2 regions of the Ottowia beijingensis genome follow, and region 2 is predicted to be linked to the other one. Evidence: predicted binding sites of a transcription regulator. Region 2 holds the regulator's gene; the other holds the start of a gene.

Region 1 (3,403 bases), 130 kb from region 2:
AGAAAAAAGGAGCGTGTTGACGCTGTAGGGCCTCGTCATGAGCGAGATGAGCAAGGCACCCATCAGCGACACCAGCAAGCCATGCAGCAAAGGACTCGTCTGCGCCAGCCGCGCGGCCCAATAGCCCGCGCCAAAAGGGCAGATCAACAGCGCAGCGTTGATCGCCAGGCTGAGCCACAGATTGTGGAAAGTGGTGGCGCCCGAAAGACTCGCAATCAGCATGCCTACGAGAAAGAAGAATCCGATGGGCAGCACATAGCCGCCGCACAGGCTGATGAGCAAAGCGCTGATGCGGAGGTCAGCCGGCATACGGGTTACCGAGACCGTTGCGCGTCCGAGCGCTTGGCGAGCAACCGCTCCAGCACCAGCGGCGCCACGTAGGGTGCCACGTCGCCGCCCAGCTGCGAGATTTCGCGGATCAGCGTGCTGCTGACGGCCTGCAGCGTGGCGGCGGGGGTCATGAAGATGGTTTCCACGTCGGGCGCCAGGTTGCGGTTCATGCCGGCCAGGCCGAATTCGAAGTCGAAGTCGGTCACGCCGCGCACGCCGCGCACCATCACCTTGCCGCCGCGATCGACCACGAAGTCGCGCACCAGGCCGTCGAAGGGCTCGACGCTCACATTGTCGTAGCGGCTGGCGGTGTCGCGCGCCAGCGCCAGCCGTTCGTCGAGCGTGAACAGCGTCTTCTTGTGGTGCGCCATGGCAACGGCGATGATGACCTGGTCGAACAGCCCGGCGGCGCGGCGCACGATGTCCTCGTGGCCCAGGGTGATGGGGTCGAACGTGCCGGGGTAGACGGCGATGACGTGGCGGCTCATGGGTGGTGTGTCTCCTGCGGACGTTGGCCTGGCCTGGTAGGAGCGGCGGAAGCCGCGAAGCAGCGCTTCGTCCGAAGAAACTGCCTGATCGCGGCTTCCGCCGCTCCTACATGAAAACCTGGGGGCGATTATGCGGAACGCCGCAGCAGGTGCGCGTGCACGGCGCCGGCCTTCAGGTGGCGGTGCAGGCGCAGGCCGCTTTCGGCCAGCGCGGCATCGTCCCAGGCTTGGGGCGCTTCGAGGTAGACGAAGCCATCGGCCCGCACGGTGCGCGCGGCGGCGGCCAGCGCGGGGGCGAACAGCGCGGCCGCGTCGAACGGCGGGTCGAGCAGCACCAGGTCGGCGCTGCCCGGCGCCTGCGCGTTCAGCGCCGCCACGCCGTCACCGAGCTGCACGCGCACGGCGTCGGCCTTCAGCTTGTCCTTCAAGCCCCGCAGGCCGGCGGCGAGTGCCGCGTCCTGCTCCACCATCAGCACCTCGGCGGCGCCGCGCGAGGCGGCCTCGAAGCCCAGCGCGCCGGTGCCGGCAAAGACGTCAATCACCTGCCAGCCGCCCAGGTCCTGCCCCAGCCAGTTGAACAGCGTCTCGCGCACGCGGTCGGGCGTGGGGCGCAGGCCGGGGCGATCGGCCACGGGCAGGCGCGTGCGGCGCCATTGGCCGCCGATGATGCGCACCTCTTGCGGCAGCGGCGCCGTGCGGCGGGGCGTGGATGGGGCTGGGCGGCGGGGCATGGGGCGATTGTGACCGCCGCCGCGCCCATGGCCTGGCGTTGCCGGGCCTGACCTGGGTCAAGCAATGGCATCATGCGGCGCACTGTCTTTGCCCCGGATGGCGCGGCGTGGATTACGCTAAGCACACACACGAACCCTTGGAGACCCCGATGAGCCAGGCGCCCACCTCCCCTGTCGATACCGACGAGCCGCTGAACAACTTCTCGCAGTGCCACGCCGGTATCGTGCGGCACCTGGACACGTTCGGCGAACTGCCCGCGCTGCTGGCGCCGGCGCAGCGCGCGCGCGAGGTGGCCGAAGACATCGTCAAGTTCTTCCGCGCGGCGGCGTTCGAGCACCACGAGGAGGAGGAGCGCGAGCTGTTCCCCGCCGTGCTGGGCAGCAGCGCGCCGGGCGAGGAGCGCGCGCTGGTGAAGCAGATGATCGACGCGCTGACGCGCGAGCACCGCGACATCGAGAAGCAGTGGAACGCGCTGGAGCCGCAGCTGAAGAAGGTGGCCAAGGGCCAGGCGGTGGACATCGACCCGCAGGCCATCGCCAGCCTGGTGGCGCAGTACAAGGCGCACGCGCGCTTCGAGGAACTGGAGTTCCTGCCACTGTCCGAGAAGATCCTGGGCCGCAACAGCGACCACATGGCGGCGCTGGGCTTGTCGCTGCACATGCGGCACCAGCCAATATTCTTGGGGCACATTTAACCCCCCTGAGCCGCTTGCGCGGCTTCCCCCGAGGGGACAACGCTGGTGGCCGGGGAGACCCCGGCCACGGCGTTCTGGCGCGGCCTGCTCCGCGGCCATCGGATGTGGGGGCGGCGCTTGCTGCGCAGCGCCTTGGGGCCGGGGCCGGGGCCGGGGCCGCGGCTTCGGTGCTTGTTGGTCAAGCAAAGCACGTGGGCATGAACCCTTGACCTCCCCTCTCCACCCGAAGGGGGGAGAGGGCCAGGGTGAGGGGGCGATGCCGCAGGCATCGTGACGGCGCCGGCTTCAGGCGATGCGCTGCCGCCCTCACCCCAACCCTCTCCCGCAAGCGGGAGAGGGAGCCCTGTGCGCCGCCGCTTCGGGCGCCTGGCTGTCCCATCCACCGCTCCTGCGCTGTGTGGAGCGGCCTTGGCCGCGATGGCGCGTCTGGAAGGCCATGGCCATCATATACTCCCCATGTGCCAACCCGACAGCGCCCGAACGACAGGCGCTGAAGGCACATACTCCCCAACACCTGCTGATGGATGCGTCGTGCCCGCAGCGCGGGGCGCGCACCCTTCACTGCCCGCCCACGACCACCGTCACCATCTTCTGCGGCTGCAGCACGCGCTGGAAGGCGGTCTTGATCTGGTCGGCCGTCACGGCATCCACGCGCTGGGTCCAGTGCTCCAGGTAGTCCAGCGGCAGGTTGTTCCAGGCGATGTTGGCCACGTTGTCGAGCAGCTTGCGGTTGCCGTCCAGCCGCAGCGGAAAGCCGCCGATCAGGTTGTCCTTGGCGGCCTGCAGTTCGTCCGCGGTGGGGCCGTTGGCCACGAAGTCGGCGATGACTTTCTGCGCCACGCCCAGCGCCTCGGCCGCCTGGTCGGGGCGCGTCTGCAGGCCAGCAGTGAAGGCGCCCGCGTGCAGGCCGGGGGCAAAGTAGCTGTAGACGCTGTAACTCAGGCCGCGCTTCTCGCGCACCTGCGTCATCAGGCGCGAGGTGAAGCCGCCACCACCCAGGATGTGGTTGCCCACCAGCAGCGCGAAGAAGTCCGGATCACTGCGCTTGTAGCCCGGCTGGCCGATGAGCACGTGCGACTGTGCCGAAGCGAACGGGATTCGCTCGTCCTTGGCCGCCGCCAGCGGCGCCACCTCGGGCACGGCGGGCAACGGCGCGCAG
Region 2 (3,403 bases):
GGCCACCGCAGGGCGTTGCGCAAAGTCATGCGCAGACGCCTTCACGGGCCGGGCGGGGACGATCAGAGGATCTTGGAGAAGCGCGCCCGCGTGCGGTCGGCCTGCAGGTACTTGTCGAACACCATGGCCACGCCGCGCACGAAGAACCAGCCCATGGGCGTGACCTTGATGCCGGTGTCGCTCAACTCCACCAGGCCCTGGTCCTGCATGCCGCGCAGGGTTTCCAGCTCGCTGGCGAAGTAGCTCCTGAAGTCGATCAGGTGCGCCAGCTCGGCCGATTCGAACATCACCTCGCCCTGGCACATCAGCGCCATGATCACGCAGCGCCGCAGCAAATCGTCGCGCGACACGGCCAGCCCGCGCGCCACGGGCAGATGGCCGTGGTCCAGCAGGTCCTGGTATTCCTCCAGCGACTTGGCGTTCTGGCTGTAGGTGGCGCCCACCTTGCCAATGGCCGACACGCCCAGGCCGATCAGGTCGCAATCGGGCTGCGTGCTGTAGCCCTGGAAGTTGCGGTGCAGCCGGCCCTGGCGCTTGGCCACGGCCAGGGCGTCGTTGGGCAGCGCGAAGTGGTCCATGCCGATGTAGTCGTAGCCCGCGGCCTCGAACGCCGCCAGCGAGCGCGCCAGCATCGCCACCTTGTTGGGTGCACCCGGCAGGTCGATGGCGATGATGCGCCGCTGCGGCTTGAAGCGCTCGGGCAGGTGCGCGTAGGCGTACAGCGCGATGCGGTCGGGCCGCAGCTCGGCCACCTGGGCCAGCGTGCGGTCGAAGGATTCGGGCGTCTGCTTGGGCAGGCCGTAGATCAGGTCGACGTTGATCGACTCGAAGCCGATCTCGCGCGCCGCGGCGACCAGGGCAAACACCTGCTCGGCCGGCTGGATGCGGTGCACCGCCTTCTGCACGATGGGGTCGAAATCCTGCACGCCGAACGACAGGCGGTTGAAGCCGAGCTGTGCCAGGTGGCGCAGCCGCTCGGGCGTGACGGTGCGCGGGTCGACCTCGATCGAATACTCGCCGCCCGGCACCAGGCTGAAGTTGCGGCGCAGCATGGCCATCAGCTCGCTGAGTTCGTCGTCGCTGAAGAAGGTGGGCGTGCCGCCGCCCAGGTGCAGCTGGCTGACGGCCTGGCCGGCGCCGATGCGCGCCACGTGCAGGTCCACCTCGCGGCTCAGGTAGCGCAGGTAGGGCGCGCTGCGGTCGTGGTGCTTGGTGATGATCTTGTTGCAGGCGCAGTAGTAGCACAGCGATTCGCAGAACGGAATGTGCACGTACAGCGACAGCGGCAGCGCCATGGCGGCCGGGCCGGCGCGGCGCTGCTCCAGCGCCTGGATGTAATCGGCCTCGCCGAACGCCTCGACGAAGCGGTCCGCCGTCGGGTACGAGGTGTAGCGCGGCCCGGGCACGTCGAATTTGGTGAGCAGTTCGGTGGTGATGGCTTGCATCGGACTTCCTTTGACTAGCAAAGCCAACTGTCGCCGGGAGCGCGACCCGTTTCCTTGACGACGATCAATTTAACCGAGCTGAATCGTCGGGATTTGTGCTGGATCAAGGCCGCGGCCGCCTGGCGCCACCCTCGCCTAAAATGCCTGTGCCGTTGCCATCCGTCACCCCCGATTCCTTCGCCTTACATGACACCCCAGACCATCCGCGTAGCCTGTTCCAACTGCAATCTGCGCGAGCTGTGCATGCCGATGGGCCTGTCGGAGTCGGACATCGGGCGTCTGGACGACCTGGTGGCCACGCGCCGCAAGATCAAGCGCGGCGCGGCGCTGTTCTCCAACGGCGACCGCTTCAACGCGCTGTACGCCATCCGCACCGGCTTCTTCAAGACCTGTGTGGCCACGGCCGACGGGCGCGACCAGGTGACGGGCTTTCAGATGGCGGGCGAGATCATCGGCCTGGACGGCATCGTGGCCGACCGCCACAGCTGCGACGCCGTGGCGCTGGAAGACGCCGAGGTGTGCGTGATGCCCTACGACCGCATCGAGGAGCTGTCGCGCGAAGTGCCGGCGCTGCAAAGCCACGTGCACAAGATCATGAGCCGCGAGATCGTGCGCGAGCACGGCGTGATGCTGCTGCTGGGCAGCATGCGCGCCGAGGAGCGCCTGGCCGCCTTTCTGCTGAACCTGGTGCAGCGGCTGCATGCGCGCGGCTTCTCGCAGAGCGAGCTGGTGCTGCGCATGACGCGCGAGGAAATCGGCAGCTACCTGGGCCTGAAGCTGGAGACGGTGAGCCGCACCTTCTCGAAGTTCGCCGAGGAAGGCATCGTCGAGGTCAAGCAGCGCCACGTGCGCATCCTGGACACCGAGGCACTGCGCGCCATCGTCAACGCGCCGGCCTGCGCCTGAGGGGTTGTTGCCCTGAAGCTGGCAGCGCCCGGTCGCTTTCATATTGATAGCTGCTTGCGCCTGCTATACCTTGATTTCAGAATGATTTCATACTGAAATCTTTGTATATCAAGAGCAAGCAGCTATCAAAACTATTGCAAGGTGTTCTTGAAGCCGGCCGGAATCGGCAGCGGCATGACGGCGATGCCTTCGTCCAGGAGTTCCTCGGTCTGCGCCGGCGTGGCCTGGCCGCGGATGCCGCGCTCTTTCGATTCGCCGTAGTGCATCTTGCGCGCCTCTTCGGCAAAGCGCTCGCCCACGTCCTCGGTGCTGGCCATCACGCGCCGCACCATGTGCATCCAGGCGGCCTGCAGTGCGGCCGGCGGCATGGCGGCCACGGGGGCGGCATCGCTGGCGCTGCGCCCTGCTCCGGCGTGCGCCTCGGCTGCAGCGGGCGCGCTGCCGGCGCCGCTCAGGTTCAGGCGCGGCGCGCTGGGCAGCTTGGCCACCGCCCGGTCGCCACACAGCGGGCATTCGACCAACTGGCGCGCCAGCTGGCTCTGAAAATCGTCCTCGGACGAGAACCAACCCTCGAACGCATGGCCCTGGGTGCATTGCAGATCGAGCACCTTCATCGGTCCACCCTCACACGGCGCCCGCGGCCTGCCAATCCAACGGCCAGGCCCCGCTCTGCACATTCTGCAGCCACAGCGCGCCGATCAGCGTCTTGGCGTCGGTGATCTGCCCGGCGCGGCACCAGTCGTACAACTGCGTGGCCGAGGCGGTGAACACGTCCAGGAACTCGCCCTCGTCCAGGCGCCGTTCGCCCGGCTGCAGCCCGCGGGCGAACCAGATCTCGATGAACTCGGTGGAATACGACACCACCGGGTGCAGCACGCCGGCACGCGCCCATTCGCGGGCGGTGTAGCCGGTTTCCTCGCGCAGCTCGCGCTGGGCACAGGCCAAGGTGTCTTCGCCAGGGTCGAGCTTGCCGGCCGGGAACTCGATGATCTCCTGCTGCACCGGGTAGCGGTACTGGCGCTCCAGCACCAGCTGCATGGCGCCATCGGCCG

The links. The regulator FNR, encoded in region 2, switches genes on or off when oxygen is low (the NO sensors DNR and NnrR bind a similar motif). The targets are predictions, from matches to a motif close to TTGATNNNNATCAA.
Region 1: a site for FNR is predicted at 1,597-1,610, ahead of ACFSCU_RS16800 (hemerythrin domain-containing protein). Genes of this name have one in related genera too.

What each region holds. Positions count from the first base shown of each region.
Region 1 covers NZ_JBHUEP010000012.1:269,903-273,305, forward strand. Annotated here, with positions in the region: gene ACFSCU_RS16785 (hypothetical protein) at 1-309, opposite strand, end outside; gene coaD (pantetheine-phosphate adenylyltransferase) at 315-818, opposite strand; gene rsmD (16S rRNA (guanine(966)-N(2))-methyltransferase RsmD) at 947-1,549, opposite strand; gene ACFSCU_RS16800 (hemerythrin domain-containing protein) at 1,699-2,244, shown strand; gene ACFSCU_RS16805 (M16 family metallopeptidase) at 2,803-3,403, opposite strand, start outside.
Region 2 covers NZ_JBHUEP010000012.1:137,655-141,057, forward strand. Annotated here, with positions in the region: gene hemN (oxygen-independent coproporphyrinogen III oxidase) at 63-1,445, opposite strand; gene fnr (fumarate/nitrate reduction transcriptional regulator Fnr) at 1,632-2,351, shown strand; gene ACFSCU_RS16185 (DUF1178 family protein) at 2,483-2,965, opposite strand; gene ACFSCU_RS16190 (NUDIX domain-containing protein) at 2,976-3,403, opposite strand, start outside.